Regions from separate parts of the Paenibacillus sp. LBL genome, predicted to be linked through region 4. Evidence: predicted binding sites of a transcription regulator. Region 4 holds the regulator's gene; each other region holds the start of a gene.
The links. Region 4 encodes Rex, which represses fermentation and respiration genes when NADH is low (regulators of the CRP and FNR family bind a similar motif). Its sites were predicted from a motif close to TTGTGAAATATTTCACAA; they were not measured.

Region 1: the regulator Rex is predicted to act here: its motif matches at 2,828-2,845, upstream of nadA (quinolinate synthase NadA).
Region 2: the regulator Rex is predicted to act here: its motif matches at 1,742-1,759, upstream of qoxA (cytochrome aa3 quinol oxidase subunit II).
Region 3: the regulator Rex is predicted to act here: its motif matches at 2,863-2,880, upstream of M2277_RS18030 (cytochrome ubiquinol oxidase subunit I).

The regions. Positions count from the first base shown of each region.
Region 1 is NZ_JARXYU010000025.1:43,945-48,566, forward strand. It holds gene hpt (hypoxanthine phosphoribosyltransferase) at 1-522, shown strand, start outside; gene ftsH (ATP-dependent zinc metalloprotease FtsH) at 622-2,691, shown strand; gene nadA (quinolinate synthase NadA) at 2,922-3,860, shown strand; gene nadB (L-aspartate oxidase) at 3,899-4,622, shown strand, end outside.
Region 2 is NZ_JARXYU010000005.1:244,133-248,754, reverse strand. It holds gene qoxB (cytochrome aa3 quinol oxidase subunit I) at 1-455, opposite strand, end outside; gene qoxA (cytochrome aa3 quinol oxidase subunit II) at 519-1,523, opposite strand; gene pdxR (MocR-like pyridoxine biosynthesis transcription factor PdxR) at 1,969-3,414, opposite strand; gene M2277_RS14445 (LysE/ArgO family amino acid transporter) at 3,549-4,169, shown strand; gene M2277_RS14440 (hypothetical protein) at 4,278-4,412, shown strand; gene M2277_RS14435 (GNAT family N-acetyltransferase) at 4,449-4,622, shown strand, end outside.
Region 3 is NZ_JARXYU010000008.1:44,320-48,941, reverse strand. It holds gene cydD (thiol reductant ABC exporter subunit CydD) at 1-376, opposite strand, end outside; gene cydB (cytochrome d ubiquinol oxidase subunit II) at 376-1,392, opposite strand; gene M2277_RS18030 (cytochrome ubiquinol oxidase subunit I) at 1,379-2,782, opposite strand; gene ade (adenine deaminase) at 3,071-4,622, opposite strand, start outside.
Region 4 is NZ_JARXYU010000004.1:270,948-275,569, forward strand. It holds gene dinG (ATP-dependent DNA helicase DinG) at 1-1,790, shown strand, start outside; gene M2277_RS12505 (redox-sensing transcriptional repressor Rex) at 1,854-2,519, shown strand; gene M2277_RS12510 (amidohydrolase) at 2,494-3,795, shown strand; gene M2277_RS12515 (cell wall elongation regulator TseB-like domain-containing protein) at 3,826-4,344, shown strand; gene M2277_RS12520 (hypothetical protein) at 4,611-4,622, shown strand, end outside.

The DNA.
Region 1 (4,622 bases), on a different contig from region 4:
GAAATACTCATCAGTGAAGAAGAGATTCACGCAAAAATTAAGGAACTCGGTTCCAAGCTAAGCGCCGAATATGCGGGACGCAATCCACTAGTAATTTGCGTTCTTAAAGGTGCGTTTATTTTTATGGCCGACTTGGTTAAATCCATATCAGTACCTCTGGAGCTGGATTTCATGGCTGTTTCCAGCTATGGGGCATCTACGAAATCCTCTGGCGTGGTCAAAATCATTAAAGATTTGGACGCGTCCGTTGAAGGAAGAGATGTTCTGATTGTGGAGGATATTATCGACAGCGGCCTTACGCTAAGTCATTTGATTGAGCTGCTTAAGAGCCGTAAGGCAAATTCGGTGTGCGTAGTTACCCTGTTTGACAAACCGGCACGCCGTACGGTGGATTTGCAGGCTGATTATACCGGGTTTGTACTGCCCGACGCTTTTGTTGTCGGATATGGACTCGATTATGCCGAGCATTACCGGAACCTCCCCTACATCGGGATTTTGAAGCCGGAAATCTACAGCAGTTAAACCGCGCCAATGGGCTGCTGCCACAGATTAGGGCCCTTTGTTGAGATGGCCAGACAGGCTGTGGTAAAATATCTTATGTGTCTTGAGAGGAGGTAGGGGATGAGTCGGTTCATCCGGAATTCTGGTTTTTATTTGATTCTATTTTTGGTCGTGGTGGGCATAGTTCAATTTGTCACCAATGGCGGCGAGCAAGCCGATGCCCCTAGTTATAACGAGCTGCGGCAGGAAGTCAAAGCTAACAACATAGAGGAAATGACGGTGCAATTTGACGGTTACGCTTATCTGGTGACCGGTAAGTATAGGGAGATTACCGAAGAGAAAAAATCGGAGAATTTCTCAACCTATATTCCTGCTACGGATGCAGCTATGCAAGAGCTGACTGCAGCCAGTGACAGCAACAAAGTCAAACTGACCGTGGTGCCAATGGAAGGCCAAAGCATTTGGCTGACATTGCTTTCATCCTTTATTCCGCTCATCATTATGTTTGTTCTGTTCTTCTTCCTGTTTAATCAGGCTCAGGGCGGCGGCGGCAAAGTGATGAACTTTGGTAAGAGCAAAGCCCGCTTATATAATGAAGAGAAGAAACGGATTACATTTGAAGATGTAGCCGGAGCAGATGAAGAGAAGCAGGAACTTATTGAGGTTGTTGACTTCTTGAAAGATCCGCGCAAGTTTAACACGGTAGGCGCTCGCATTCCGAAGGGTGTTCTCCTTGTCGGTCCTCCGGGAACCGGTAAGACACTCCTGGCACGTGCTGTTGCCGGTGAAGCGGGAGTGCCATTCTTCAGCATTTCCGGTTCCGATTTTGTTGAGATGTTTGTCGGTGTTGGCGCATCTCGGGTGCGCGACTTGTTCGAGAATGCGAAGAAGAATGCTCCATGTATTATCTTTATTGATGAGATTGATGCTGTAGGTCGTCAGCGCGGTGCCGGTCTTGGCGGCGGACATGACGAGCGTGAGCAAACACTCAACCAATTGCTGGTCGAGATGGATGGTTTCGGAGCAAACGAAGGCATTATCATCGTTGCTGCAACGAACCGACCGGATATTTTGGACCCGGCGCTTCTTCGTCCGGGACGTTTTGACCGTCAGATTACAGTAGATCGTCCAGATGTGAAGGGCCGTGAAGCTGTGCTGAAAGTCCATGCACGCAACAAGCCGTTGACGAAGGATGTTAAATTGGACATCATCGCTAAACGTACGACAGGATTTACGGGTGCCGATCTGGAGAATCTCCTCAATGAGGCAGCCTTGCTTGCGGCACGCCGCAATCGTAAGGATATCTCCATGCGAGAAGTGGATGAAGCGATCGACCGTGTGATCGTGGGTACGGAGAAGCGCAGCCGCGTGATCAGTGACCGCGAGAAACGTATCGTAGCTTATCACGAGGCGGGTCACACCATTGTAGGTTACTTCCTCGAGCATGCGGATACCGTTCATAAGGTAACGATTATCCCTCGTGGTCGTGCTGGTGGATACGTCATTATGATGCCGAAGGAAGATCGGATGCTCGTGACGAAACAGGAATTGCTTGATCGTGTATCCGGTTTGCTTGGTGGTCGTGTAGCCGAGGAGTTGTTCATTGGCGAAATCGGTACCGGAGCATACAGTGACTTCCAGCAGGCAACCGGCATTATCCGCAGCATGGTTGTGGAGTACGGTATGAGTGAGAAGCTTGGACCGATGCAGTTCGGTACATCCCAAGGACAGGTGTTCCTGGGACGCGATATCGGACACGAGCAGAACTATAGTGATCAAATCGCTTATGAGATCGATCAAGAAATGCAGCGGTTCATTAACGATTGTTACGAGAAGTCTAAAGAGATTCTGACCAAGCATTCCAAAGAGGTTCACCTGATTGCGAATACGCTTCTTGAGATGGAAACACTGGAGCTTGAGCAAATCAAGAATCTCATTGAGACTGGATCAGTTGAAGGCAATGGCAATGGAGAAGGTGAAGGTTCTTCCGAGAGCGGCGAACCGATCATCGACAACATTGGTGACGTGAAAGTTCGCATCCAAGGGAAAGAAGACGGAGATCAGCCGATTTCCACGGAAGAAATTCCGAACAACCCGATGGATTCGAATGATCAACAGCCGGAGCCTAAAGATTCGGACCGTAAGGATCCTCCAGATGGATCGGACAACGGAAACAGCAGGTTAACGTAATATTCGCTGATAAAACATCGAATACCGAATAAAATCGAAGAACCGGAGAACGATAATTCGTTTTCCGGTTCTTTTTGTGCTTTCTATCACATTGACAGGGCACAGAACGAACGTGTACATTAGTTGTTAAATAAGGATGCGCATCCTTTCACAAAGGTATAAACCATCCTGGAAGTCACATGGTCATCAAGCGGTTTACAGCCGGACTACATAAAGGGAGAGGGTCGATCATGGAAGCTTTGGCACTGGAGCGTAAGGCAGAGCAAAACCGTGAACTGCGTGAGCGGTTAATGCAATTGAAGAAGGAACGTAACGCAATTATTTTGGCTCATTATTATCAACGGGATGAAATACAGGAGGTCGCTGATTTCCGCGGGGATTCCTTCTTGCTTGCGCAGAAAGCAGCACAAACCGATGCTGAGGTTATCGTATTCTGCGGTGTGCACTTTATGGGTGAGAGCGCTAAAATCCTGGCACCGGGCAAAACCGTTCTTATTCCTGATGAGCGTGCCGGTTGTCCGATGGCGGATATGGTGAACGTTGACGGCTTGCGGAAGTTGAAAGCGCAGCACCCGAATGCAAAAGTGGTAACTTACATCAATTCATCAGCTGAGATCAAAGCAGAAACAGATATCTGCTGTACTTCATCCAATGCGGTAAAGGTGATTCAATCCGTCGATTCGGATGAAATTATATGGGTGCCTGATAAAAATTTAGGGCACTACGTCCAGCAGCATACCGACAAGAAGCTGATCATCTGGGAAGGGTACTGCAACACACATGATATGCTGACCGTTAAGGATGTTGTCGAGATGAGAGCCAAGCATCCTGGTGCCGAGTTTGTGGTGCATCCGGAATGTCGTCCGGAGGTCGTTGCGATGGGTGATTTTGTAGGCAGCACAACTGCGATTCTGGAATATTGCAAAAATTCGTCTGCCAAGGAGTTTATTGTAGGTACAGAGGATGGCACAGGATATCAGCTTCGATTGGATAGCCCGGGCAAATCGTTCCATTTTGCCACGAAATTCCTGGTTTGTCCCAATATGAAAGTGAATAATCTCAAAAAGCTGGTCAAAGCACTGGAAACGATGAAGCCGCAAATTTATGTACCTCCGGTCGTTGCAGAGAAAGCCAGAACTTCATTAGAGCGCATGTTACAGGTTAAGTAGCATGCGCTACTCTTTCGTGAAAAGACAGGTGAGGCATCGTGATACCGCAGTATTTGATTGATTTTGAACTGAACGATCTGCCGGTCGTCCAGACGGATGTCATCGTCATCGGTTCAGGCATTGCGGGTTTATATACGGCAATCATGGCAAGTGCCACTCAAAAGGTGCTGCTGATTACAAAGAAATCGCTGCTCGAGAGCAACACTCGTTATGCTCAAGGCGGCATTGCTGCCGTAACAGCTGAAGATGACTCTCCGGTCTACCATCGCCAGGATACCCTGATGGCAGGGGCGGGACTATGCTCATCTACTGCGGTGGATGTCCTCGTAAATGAGGGACCGGTTGGGGTTCAGGAGCTGATTCGTCTTGGGACGATGTTTGATGTCGAGAATGGCGAGCTTGCGCTAACCAAGGAAGGTGCGCACAGTCACCGTCGTATTCTTCATGCTAATGGGGACGCTACCGGATATGAAATTGTGCGTGCCCTTTCCATTCAGGTTGAAATGCTTCACAATATAGAAGTATGGGACGATCATTTTGTCATTGATCTGGTCACGGAGCAAGGGGAATGTCACGGTGCATTGGTACAGATGCCGGATGGCAGGCGGGTTTTTGTACGTGGGCGGGCGACCATTATGTGCTCAGGAGGCGCCGGCCAGCTGTACAGGTATACAACCAACCCGGAGGTTGCGACAGCCGACGGTGTTGCTATGGCTTACCGGGCAGGTGCGGACATCAGGGATATGGAATTCATTCAGTTCC
Region 2 (4,622 bases), on a different contig from region 4:
ATGTTGAACAGCATCGCACCGGCGAAGAATAGCCAGAAGCTGATTGCGTTCAGTTTAGGGAATGCTACGTCACGGGCACCGATCTGGAGCGGAATGATAACATTCATCAGACCGAAGATAAACGGCATGGCCATAAAGAGAATCATAATGACTCCGTGAGTTGTAAATACTTCATTATAGTGCTGACCCGTCAGAAATTTCATTTCCGGTGCAGCGGTCTGCGCACGCATCATCAAGGCGTCAACGCCGCCGCGGAACAGCATGATCAAGGCACAGATGATATACATAACGCCAATTTTTTTGTGATCCACGGTGGTCAGCCATTCCCGCCACATATATCCCCACTTCTTGTAATAGGTCAAGCCGAAGAGGATTGCAAGCGAGACGAGAACAATACTCACCATGGCGCCGTAAATTAACGGATCACCGGTAACGAAAAATTCGTCCCATTTCATAAGAGCCTAGCTCCTTTCTGGATGTATGAAGTAGATCGGGTGAACAACGTTTCACTCACCGATTTAATGTCCATCATGTTGATGATTTGGGCTTTCTTCAGCCGGGAAGTTCGGCAGCGGCTCGTTCGGATCCACGTTCGTTTCGCTGTCAAATTCCGTTTCTTCCGTTGTAGCAGGATCCGGGTGGACGTCTTTATGGTCCTGATGCTCCTCATTGCCATTGACATCACCGCCATGGTGATGATCTTCGGAAGGCGGCGGGCTGAATTCAAGGTGCGTGTTGGAGAAGCTCATTCGACCGACATGCGCGGTTTCCAGCAGCTTCTTAAACTCATCTTCCTTCAGCTCAGGAGCAGTTTCCTTGACATCTTGAACCCACTTGTCATACTCGGTCGAAGACATTGCAAGCGCCTCGAACTCCATGTGTGCGAAGCCTTCGCCGTTGAAGTTCGCGTTACGGCCCATCATGGAGCCCGGTTCGTCGGCAACCATGTTAAGCTTCGTAATCATGTCGCTCATCGCATATTTCTGGCCATGAAGCTGAGGGATCCAGAAGCTTGAGATTGTACCGAATGAGTACAGACGGAATTCAATCGGGCGATGTGTTGGAATGTTAACGTAATTCACCGTTTCGATTCCTTCTTCCGGATAGCTGAAGTGCCATTTCCAGTTCGAAGAGGAAGCGTAGATGACTAGCGGCTCTTGGTTTTCATAGCCTTCCGGCACATTCTCCACGGCCACCGTCGTTTTGACGGTCACAACCGAGAGGACGGCAACAATCAGGATCGGAATGGCGGTCCATAATATTTCCAGCCATTTATTGCCCTCTTCATGTGGCGGTTCGTAACCTTCGTTGGATTTCTTCGCTCGATATTTGGTGAGCATGAAGATATAAAGCGCATAAACTACGGCCAATATTCCGACCATCATGAGAATGGAGAATATGATTGTATCGGATAGGGTTCTGGCAGCCGGTCCTTTCGGATCCAATACCGTGAGTGAGCTGCATCCCGATAAGAGCAAGGTGAAGCTTAATAACAATGCAAATAACGGCCCTCTTTTGTTCATGATGTACCCCTTTCCTTGAAACGGCTTCGTTCAAATGTTTCTAACACATCTATAGTAGAAAGTTCTGATTGGCTTTGCAAAACACATAAAATTGTATAATTTACATATAAATCCACATTCGTGTCAATGTGTGTAATTTTATGTGTTCAATTTGTTACAAAAGGATTGGTGTGTGAGGCAAATCATTGTAGTGGTGCGGTTTAAGCGCAGTTCATACTTTGTTCAAATATTCACGAGTGTTACCAGTTTCGTCACAATTCCGGGCTGGTTTTTGCCTTTAATAGCCAATCTGGAGACAGCATAAATCCTAGTATTTATAAGGGTTTAGAGGTGTATGTATGTTTTTTCACAATGATAAACGTCAGGCACAATCACGAATCCGTTTAGGTGAATACAGGGCCTTCTCCCATGGTTGATGACCATGGAAGGGGGCCTTTTCTTATGGTTATGTATGGAGACGGATAAGCTCGGCCAGCTTGATGAGTCCGCTCTCCAGTTGATTGCAGGAGGCATAGGCATAGGAAAGACGAAGATGCTGCTGGTCGCTGCGGTCATAGATATTACCGGGGTTCAACAGGATGCCCTCCTTCAGGGCTTGTTCAAATAAAGGACGTATGGAGATAGGTTTGGTGACGTGAAGCCAGATGTAGAACCCGCCTTGCGGTATGTTCCACTGGGCAATATCGTGGAAATATTGCTTGAGAATATCGAGCGTAAAATCTCTGCGACTCCTGAGCTCCGCTCGGATCTGCATGAGATGCAACTCATACATCCCGCTCGACAACCACTCGGCGACTGCGTGCTGGGAAAGTGCGCTGGATCCGTAGTCGGTTTGCATTTTGATATCGGACAGCCGGTCGATTACCGGCTCGGGACCCACAATCCAGCCGATGCGAAGGCCGGGGCCAAGCGTCTTGGACATACTTCCCATGTAGAGCACAAGCCCTTGCTGGTCCAGCGCTTTCAGAGACGGCGGAGAGGGGGCATCAAACCACAAATCCCCGTACACATCATCCTCTATGATGGGCAGCCTTTCCCTTGCACATATTTGAAGCAGCTCCGTTCGCCGCCTGGAAGACATCAGCGTTCCGGTCGGATTATGAAAGGTAGGAATCGTGTAGAGCAGGGCAGCATTGTGTTGGCGCTTAAGTCTCCCGATCGATTCCGTTCTAATGCCGTGCTGATCCATAGGAATCCCATGCAGAAACATGCCTGCAGACTGAAACACATGAATCGAGTTCAGATAAGAGGGGTTCTCTACAAAGATGGCGGACCCCTGGTGCAGCAAGCCTAATGAGATGAGCTGCAATCCCTGCAGTCCACCGGAGATGATCAGAATGGATGACGGGGTGGCATGAATTCCTTTCTTTTTCAGATAGTCACTAATGATTTCTCTTAAGTAGAGGCTCCCCTTCGGCTCGGAATATCCCAAAGAGAGTTTGCTGGCCATGCTGCCGCTGAAGATCTCCCGCATCTGGCCAGTGGGAAGCAGCTCCGGCGAGAGCTCTCCTGTACCGAGCCGGATTATATCCGGATCGGTTTCCGAACGGTTGATCTGCTGGATCATATGGATGTTTGGCTGGTAGGAGCCGGATTTCACATACTGATTCCAATCTGGCGGAGGCGTGGCGGCTAATAAACTCCAGGTATTGTTGGCGATGACCGTCCCTTGTCCAACCTTGGATTGAATCAAGCCGTCCGCGGCAAGCTCGCCCAATGCATAAACGATGGTGCTTCGGTTTACCCCAAATTTGGCAGCAAGGTCTCTCTGCGTCGGAATCCGGGTCCCGACAGGCCATTCCCCGTTCATAATTCTGTTCTTCATGTAATTGTAGATCTGCTGATGCAGCGGTATGTCGGAGGACTTGTTTAATTTCCATTCTTCTGTCATAGGAAACTCGCTTTCGCCACGTATTTTGTTCATTATAATTCATTGGTTGGGTTTCGTGCCAACCAATTGGTTGGAGACGTTGCTGGGATCGACCCTTACAATGGTGAAAATATCCGCAGGAGGTTAGGTTTCATATGATAGGCGTTATCCTTCATGGGTTCATCCTGGCACTAGGTCTTATTCTTCCATTAGGTGTGCAAAATGTGTTCGTATTTAATCAGGGAGCGGTTCAGCCTCGCTTCGCTAAGGCGCTGCCCGTTATCATCACGGCGGCTCTGTGCGACACGCTGCTTATATCCTTAGCCATTTTGGGCGTATCCGTGATCGTTCTGGAATATGACTGGATCCGAATGGTGTTGTTTACCTTCGGGATCGGATTCCTGGTTTACATGGGATTCGTAACATGGAAGGCAAAACCTTCGGAGCAGCAACAGGAAGCTGCTCGTTCGTTTACGACGAAAAAGCAAATTGTTTTTGCCATATCCGTATCACTGCTGAATCCGCATGCCGTGCTGGACACGATGGGGATTATAGGCACAAGCTCGCTGCAATATTCAGGTACGGACAAGGCCATATTTGCCATTGCATGCATTGTTGTATCCTGGCTGTGGTTCCTGGGCCTTGGTATTGCTGGCAGGTCGGCGGGGAGACTGGATTCGTCGGGTAAGCTGTTACCCGTGATGAACAAGATTTCGGCATTGATTATGTGGGGAACAGCGGTTTATCTGGGGGTTGGTTTGATGGGCGTGCTGTGATTTTTTCTCTAAAGACGTTTATTCCTTTGTCCTTGGCATCTCGTAACCTTTATAATGAGCCTAATTCTAGTCATGATCTATCAAAAAAAGGAATAAGGACGGTGGGTTATGGAATACAGGTTGGTAAAGGCTGACCCTAAGGCGTTCTCGAAATATTTTGCTACCTATTACAAAAATATCTGGTTTAGACCGAGCTGGGCGGAGTTTGCCAAGATTCTATCGGATTCGGACGATGGCTACTAGGTACTTTCAGGCGATGACAAAGCCGCGGGAGTTTATTTGAACGACGAATCTATCGGACTAGTATTCGGAATACCGCCATATTCCATTACCTCTGAACTGATCAGAGAGGTCAAGAACCATGCCCTTCAATCTTGGAGTTTGGAGGAGCATGATCTTCATGCATACAATGTCCTTGATGAACAGGAGTTTGCTTTTCGGGAAGCGGATTTT
Region 3 (4,622 bases), on a different contig from region 4:
ATTTGCGGAACTTGCCGATGCCCTCCAGCACAAGCGTAACCACATGGCCTGTTCCTTCCGACCGGACAAAGGACGGCCCGTTCCGAAACAGCTCCTCCAGAAGCTGCTTCCTCAGGCTCGTGCCCGTCTCCTCGGCAAAACGCTGTGCAATTCCTTGCTGCACGGTGAAAATGCCGTGGCGTGCCAGAAAAGCAAGCAGGAACAAGGCAATGGTCTCCCCCTGCTCCTGCAGCGTGGATCCCGCGAACAGGGCGGATATGGCTTCCGCCAGCCATTTGGCTTGCAGGAGGATGGCCATGCTCTGTGCCAGGGTACATACGGCGACAAGGAAGAATACGATCTTGGCGCCCTTGTATCCCAGCAGATCTTTTCCCATCAGTACTCCAGATGCTCCTTCTCATGTACCCGTTTGTGGAAAACGAAGTAACTCCAAATTTGATATCCCAATACGAATGGCAGCAGCGATACAGCCACAATGGTCATGATTTTTAAGGAATACGGTCCGGAGGCCGCATTATAGATAGTCAGATCAAACGCCGAATGGATGGAGCTGACCATCACGCGAGGGAACAAGCCCACGAACACGGATGTAACCAGCAGAGCAATGACGGCCCCGGTCATTCCGAAAGCCCAGCCGTCCCGCTTGACGTTCATGAAATACCCGCCCAGCAGGAATGCAAGCAGAGCCAGCACGAGCAGCACGGTTAACACAGCACCACGCTTCTCGAAGATATCCGTCATGAAATAGGTCATGACCCCGAATGCCACGAACAGTGCCGCCACCGGGAGCAGCAATCTCCGGGCCATGCGGCGCGCACGCTCCTGAAGATCCCCTATGGTGCGCAGCGTCGTAAACATTAACCCATGCAGCAGACAGAGCATCACCATCGTCAGCCCGCCAACAACGGTATAGGCATTCACGACATCGAAGAATCCGGCATACATCTGCATCTCTTCATTAATCGGAAGCCCCTGAATGAGGCAGGCAAAAACAACACCCAGGAGGAACGGAGGAAGCACGCTGCCGATGAAGATTGCACCGTCCCACACCCTTTTCCAGCGAACGTCGCCTACCTTGCCGCGGAATTCAAAGGCCACTCCCCGTCCAATCAAGGCCAACAGAAGAAAGACAAGCGGAATATAGAATCCGCTGAACAGCGTGGCATACCAGTTCGGGAAGGCGGCGAACATCGCGCCGCCCGCTGTCAGCAGCCAGACCTCATTGGCATCCCAGAACGGGCCGATCGAGTTGATCAGCACCCGGCGCTGGGTGTCGCTTTTGGCGAGCAGCTGAGTGGACATCCCGACTCCGAAATCAAAGCCCTCCAAGAAGAAGAACCCGATAAACAACACGGCAACGAGCACAAACCACAGTTCATTAAGAGACAGCATGGTAGCCCTCCTTATTAAACGGATCGCTTGCGTGGCGGTCTTCTTCCTCCGCCGCATACGGCCCTTTCTTAATGACTTTAATAAACAAGTACGCCATAACGGCAGCAAGCACCGCATAGATGGCTGTAAACGTAATGAGCGAGAACAGGATGGAGCCTGCACTTACGTTCGGAGATATACTATTCTCCGTGGTGATCAGTCCGAATACCGTCCAAGGCTGCCGCCCGATCTCCGTCATGATCCACCCCGACGTGTTGGCGATGAACGGCAATGAAATGCCAAACAGCATCAATCTCAGGAACCATCTGCCAGCGTGCTCGACCTTCTTGCGCAGCATCAGCCAAGCTCCGTACAATCCGAGCAGAATCATCACGCTGCCTGCGGCCACCATAATCCGGAAGCTCCAGAAGGTGGTCCGCACCGGAGGTATATAATCGCCGGGACCGTATTGCTGCTCGTACTGGGCTTGCAGCTCCTTCATTCCGATCACTTCGCCGGAGAATTTGCTATAAGACAGAAAGCTGAGCAAATACGGAATTTTAAGCTCCATCTTGTTCTCCTGCTTCTCCGGATCGATGGACGCAATGACCGTCCAAGCCGCAGGATCGTCACTCGTCTCCCACAGGCTCTCGGCAGCAGCCATCTTCATCGGCTGCGTATCCACCAGATACTGCGCCTGCTGGTGACCGAAGACCGCAACCAGAATGGAGGTGGTGAGCCCCACCACGATGGCGATGTGGAATGATTTTTTGAAGAAATCCAGATCCTGCTTCTTCATCAGCTTGTAGGCACTCACGCCTGCTACCAGGAACGCCCCGGTGGCCAGTGCCCCAAAGATCGTGTGCGGGAATTCTACCAGCAACTGCCCATTGGTGATCAATGCCAGGAAATCATTCATCTCCGCTCGTCCATTATTCATCTCGAACCCAACGGGACGCTGCATGAACGAATTGGCCGCCAGAATCCAGAAGGCCGACATCAGGGTGCCGAAGGACACCAGCCAGATGCTGAGCAGATGGACCTTCTTCGATAACCGGTCCCAGCCGAATATCCATAACCCGATAAATGTTGACTCGAGGAAAAAGGCCAACAAGGCCTCGATGGCAAGCGGCGCGCCAAACACATCCCCAACAAATCGCGAATAATCCGACCAGTTCATGCCGAACTGGAACTCCTGCAGAATTCCTGTCACTACCCCGACCGCAAAATTAATCAGGAACAGCTTCCCCCAGAACTTGGCCATTTTCTTGTATACTTCCTGGCCTTTGACAACATACATCGTCTCCATGATGGCAATCAAAAACGCTAATCCGATAGACAACGGTACGAAAATAAAGTGAAAAATGGTTGTCGATGCGAACTGAATTCGCGCCAGCATAACCGGATCCATAAAGATGCCCCTTCCTTTAGCTCACGTGATCACTTTAAATTTGATTCTTTTTGTATTTTCGCAGACTGCGGCAGAAAGGATTGTGATCAATATCACAATATTAGGAAGGATTAGGGGCAAAAAGTTATAAATTTGTGACGAAAATCACTAAGTGCGAATGGAATTATGTGAGGTTTATCCATTGGAGCATGACTTGCCGCATCCCCTCACAGGTCAAGCCCGGTATTTACGCACCAAAAAAAGCAGGTTCGCCATGTAGGCCAACCTGCTTTAATGCATACCACCACCTTATTGAACCGCGCGAATCTCCGTCTCGATGAGCTTGAACTCCGTCACGTCCGCGATGCCGCGATTGGTAATGCGGATTTCCGGAATCACCGGCAGCGCGATCAGGGAGAAGGTCATGAACGGCGCATGGATGAAGCACCCCAGCTCCTTCCAGGCTTCCTCCAGTGCAGCAACTTCTTCCGCTACGATCTCCACTGGACGATCCGCCAGCAAGCCGGCAATGGGCATGGCCACCTTCGCGAGCACCTGACCGTCACGCACCACGATCATCCCGCCGCCGCAAGCTGCCAGCTCATTCGCCGCTAGCGCCATATCCTCGGCGCTCGTGCCCATTACCAGCAGATTATGGCTGTCATGCGCCACCGTGGAAGCGACCGCACCGGATTTCAATCCGAAGCCGCTCGCAAAGCCAAGCGAGATTTGTCCGGTTGCGCCATGGCGCTCGATGCACGCAAGCTGAACCACGTCTTGGTTAAGGTCAGGCTGAATGATGCCCTGCTGCACGGGGAGCACCGCTGTCATTTTGGCTGTGCGGGCACTGTTCTCGATGACCCGCACCACGTTGACTTCCGTGCGTGCGGTATCCCACTTGCTGCGGAGCAGGAAATCCTCCGCTGTCAACGGACGCTGCAGGCGAATCGAATGGAACGCTTTTTCCGGATATTGGTATACAGGGAATGGCTTCACAACTTGGCCGTTCTCCGCAACCACCTCACCATCGGTGATCACAATCGACGGCACCATGCTGTTCAGATCATCAAGCAGCAGAATGTCTGCCGTTTTACCTGGCGAGATGCTCCCGAGTTCGAGATCCATCCCGAAGTACCGAGCCACGTTGATCGTGCCCATCTGGATGGCCGTCACCGGATCCACACCCTCTTCGATCGCACGGCGCACCACATGGTTCATATGGCCAAGCCTCAGCAGCGTCTGCGGATACACGTCATCCGTCACCAAGGAGATATTGTCCGTACGCACCTTGTCTTCCGTCACCACCTTGATGACTTCCTTCACGTCCTGCCAAGCCGATCCTTCACGGATCATCAGGTGCATCCCGAGGCGAACCTTCTCTAGCGCCTGCTCTCTCGTCACCGTTTCATGATCGGAGCTTACCCCGGTTGCCAGATACGCCTGAAGCATCCGGTCGTCCTCTGCGGGAAAATGTCCCGTCACCGTCTTGCCGGCACGCAGCGTGGCTTCGATCTCACCGCTCATCGTCGGATCGCCATATACCACGCCCGGGAAGTTCATGACTTCGCCAAGCCCGGCAACTCCAGGCCAGGTCAGCCCTTCTTCGATATCTTCCACGCCAAGCTGGGCTCCTGCATCCTCCAGATCAAACGTCGCCGGCACGCAGGAAGGGATGGTGGTGAATACCTTAAGCGGCAGCTGCTGTCCTTCCTCGTGCATCCACCGCACACCTTCCATACCGAATACATTGGCGATCTCATGAGGGTCCATATAGATCCCGGTGGTTCCGCTAACGATGGCCGCTTTCGCAAACTCGGTCACGGTCAGCATCGTGCTCTCCACATGCATATGGCCGTCAAGC
Region 4 (4,622 bases):
GAGATTTTCATTCGCCGAAGGAAGATGTGATCATTGCAGCGCAGATGCTGGTCTGGCTGACACAGACAGAAAACGGCGACGATGAAGAACTGAACCTCGGCGGCCGTGGCGGAGATTTCTGGGAGACGATCTCCAGCGATTCGGATTCCTGTCTTGGACGTGCCTGCCCATGGTTCCGCAAATGCTACTACCACAGGGCCAAACATGAAGCGGGCGTTGCCGACGTGGTCATTACGAACCATTCGAAGCTGTTCACTGACGTTAAAGCCAATCATCAGCTGCTGCCAAGTTATGAACGCCTCGTCATTGACGAAGCACATCATCTTGAGGACGTTGCGGGCAAGCACCTTGGCTTGCAAATGAAATATTTTACGGTTGTGCATACGTTGACCCGGATGTACAAGGACAGCCGCAGCGGACAGCTTCCCGCGCTTCGCCAGCTGCTTCAGGCTTCACCGCATGAGAAGGCCGTAGAATGGTCTTCTGTCATTGACCGTATGTATCCAGATCTCATCACGGCCAAAGAAAATTGGGATCGTCTCAGCGATCAGCTGTTTGCGCTGCTGCCGGAACGCGGGGATGCATCTCCAGGAGACGCGGGCCAATTCTCACTTCGGTTATCGCCTCTCAAGAAACCGAAGGATTGGCAATCGCTGGCCGAGCTGGAGCATCAGATTCATGTGACCCTGGGTGACGTTGTGCGCAAGGGTGACAAGCTGATTGCTGAAATGAAGGAAGATCTGGATGATTACAGTGCAGACAGCTTGCTTACGGATCTGTCCGGACTGTTTAAAGACCTGGCTGCTCACCGTGAGGACTTGCGCTCCTTCATGGCTCTTAATGATGAGGGTACGGTATACTGGATGGAGGCTAATGGCAATTTCCGCAGTAAATCGCTGCAGCTCTATGCAGTGCCTGTTGATGTAAGCACTCATTTAAAGGAATTGTTTTTTGATAAAAAACAAAGCGTCATTCTGACATCGGCTACCTTGTCGGTGGATAAATCGTTCCAGTTCATGATCGAGAATCTGGGTCTTCAGGAAGCGGCTGACGCCGGTAATCTGAACACGGTTCAGCTGCCGTCTCCGTTTAATTACAGAGAACAAGCGCTGCTTGTCGTTCCGCGTGATTTTCCGAGCGTGAAGGGATCGGTCGGGGATGCCCTCTTTGTGAACACACTTGTGCAGTCACTGGCCGAAACGGCGATCGCTACCCATGGAAGGATGCTCGTTCTGTTCACCTCTTACCGGATGCTGCGTCAGGTGCATGAGCCACTGAAGGAAGCATTGGCATTAAGCGACATTGCGGTGCTGGGGCAAGGAATGGACGGGACCAGTCGAACCAAGTTGATTCGACGCTTCCAGGAGAGCAGCGCATCGGTGCTCCTTGGCACCAGCTCCTTCTGGGAAGGGGTCGACATTCCGGGCGAGGCGTTGACCTGTCTTGCTATTGTACGGCTGCCTTTCCAGCCGCCGAATCATCCGCTGGTGGAAGCCAAGAGTGAACTGCTGCAGCAGCAGAAAAAGAACCCCTTCATGAAGCTTTCCGTTCCGCAAGCGGTTATTCGGTTCAAGCAAGGGTTTGGCCGCCTGGTCCGGACGGCACAGGATAAAGGGATCGTGATTGTATACGATACCCGGGTGATTGAATCCTATTACGGGAAATATTTCTTATATTCCTTGCCAGGACCTAAGATGGAGCATATGCCGACAGAGGGAATTGTTCCACGCATCTCGGAATGGCTTCAGGAAGAGGTCGAGGTTGGGGCAGATAACCAAACCGATGAATGATAGCTAAACGAAGAATGAAAATGCAAGAGATGTAGTTATTAACCTTTACTAGGGGGAGCATGCATGAAATCGGAAAAAATTTCGGAAGCCGTGGTCCGCAGATTACCTGTATATTTGCGCTATTTGAATGAGCTTCAGAAGCGGGAGGTCTCAACTGTTTCATCCCAGGAGCTGGGGCAGAAACTGGATCTGAATCCTGCTCAAATTCGTAAGGACCTGGCGTATTTCGGTGATTTTGGACGGAAAGGGATCGGGTATGATGTTTCCTATTTGATTGAGAAGATTCGCCAGATTCTGAAGCTGGACCAGAAGATTAATGTAGCATTGGTTGGAGCCGGTAATCTTGGACATGCATTATCCAATTACAATGCATTCCTGAAGGATAATATGAAGATTGTGGCTATTTTCGATTCATATTCCCCCAAAGTTGGTATGAAAATCAACAACTTGACGGTTCAGCCGATGGAAGAGCTTGAGAAAACCGTACATGAATACGGCATTCGTATCGGGATTATTACCGTTCCGGATTTTGAGGCGCAAAACGTAGCTAATCAGCTTATTGCAGCAGGCATCGAAGCGATTCTGAATTTTGCGCCAACCATCCTGAAAGCTCCACCTCATATCCGTATTCATACGGCCGATTTTACAACCGATTTGCAGAGCTTGGCTTATTATTTGGACAACGGTAAGGAGGAAGCTTCACATGACGACAACGAAGTGGATGGTTAAGAACGGTACTTTTGCTGTGCTTGAGGATGGAAGATCCGTTCTTCGTGGATACATGGTTGTTGAGAATGACCGCATTACCTATCTTGGTGAGGAACAGCCGCCGGTAGAGGAAGGAACCGAGATTATCGACGGCACACATCTGTTGTTCCTGCCTGGTTTGGTAAATACCCATGGACATGCTGCCATGTCACTGCTCCGCGGTTATGGAGACGATTTGGCGCTGCAAGTATGGCTGCAGGAAAAAATGTGGCCGATGGAAGCCAAATTCACGGCCGATGATGTTTACTGGGGAGCCTCTCTTTCCGTGCTGGAGATGATCAAGGGCGGAACCACAACTTTTGTGGATATGTATGATCACATGGACCAGGTTGCTAAGGTGGTAGAGGATTCAGGAATGCGCGGTGTCCTGACCCGTGGCGTTATCGGATTATGTCCGCCTGAGGTTCAGCAGCAAAAACTGGATGAGGCGGTTGCATTTGCGAAGGACTGGCACGGCAAAGCCGATGGCAGAATCACAACGATGCTCTCGCCGCATGCACCGTATACGTGTCCACCGGATCTAATTGAAAAATTCGTCCAAGCATCCCATGATTTGAATCTGCCGCTGCATACACATATGTCGGAAACGGACACGGAAGTGGCCCAGAATGTGAATGACTACGGACTCCGTCCCGTTGCGCATCTGGAGAAGCTGGGCATGTTCTCTCGTCCTACACTTCTGGCGCACGCCGTCCATTTGACTGATGAAGAGATCGAGATTTTGGCTAAATATCAAGTCGCGGTCTCTCATAATCCAGGCAGTAATCTGAAGCTTGCCAGTGGTATAGCGCGCGTGCCTGCACTACTGAAAGCCGGCGTTACCGTGTCCCTGGGTACCGACGGACCAGCGAGCAATAACAATCTGGATATGTTTGAAGAGATGCGTCTGGCTGCATTGATCCATAAAGGGGTAAGCGGTGATCCTACGGCCATTCCAGCAGCCGAAGCACTACGGATGGGTACGGAGTATGGAGCCAAATCGGCTTTCATTGAAGATATAGGCACACTTGCCGTCGGCATGAAGGCGGATATGATCGCGTTGAATACAGATCAGGCGCACTTCCTTCCTCGAACCGATTATGTGTCCCATGCGATCTATTCAGCCAGTGCAAAGGATGTAGAGCATGTATGGGTTGACGGCAAGCAGGTAGTGAAAAATGGCGCCAGCCTTACCCTCGACGAGGAACGTATTCGCCGGGAAGCCCAGTCTGCATTTGAGCGTCTTACAACCCTCTAGGGAATAATCAAGGGGAGCGAGGAAGACGGATTGAAGAAAAAAACGAAGTGGATATTGCTAAGTGTATCCGGAGTGCTGCTCTTGCTGCTAGGTCTGCAGCTCTACTATTCGCATGTCATGAAGGACACTTGGAATGAAGAGAGAATGGCAATCAACGCTTCCAAACAGCATGGCGGTTTGGTTTCGACAGGAAAGACCTATAAATCGGTGTGGGGCGAGGACAACAATTACTGGGTTGTCAGCGGCAAGGATAAAGACAATCAGGACCGAATGGTCTGGGTGAAATTCACCGATGATAATGTACCGGTTGACGGTGCCGATGCGGTGCAGTCTGTCTTATTGAGTTCCGGAATGTCAGAAGCACAGATACTGGATCAGATTCACAATGATTTGCCAGGAGCAACCATTAAGAGATTGCTGCCGGGTATGTATGAAAATGAGTTTGTATGGCAGCTCCAGTACGAAAGCAATGGTCAGCGGGGCTATCGATTCTATCGTTTCCAAGATGGAAATCCGATCGGCAATGACATTATTCTTCCAAATCAATAGTAGAAAAATAAAGAGAGACATCCCTATCAATTTCGGGATGCCTCTTTTTTTCACAACAATTGACAACGTTTACAATAAATAAAATGGAAAAACTGTTCTAAATATTTTCACAGATACGCATGAAAAAGTATATAAAATGTGATATACTCATATTTGTACAAATTAAGCATACAAACTACATGCATCGTATTATATCGTTGTTACATGTCATTATATACAAAGAAAATGATAGACAAAAACTATATAAGATTTTAAGGAGGAACTTCATGAAACTACGC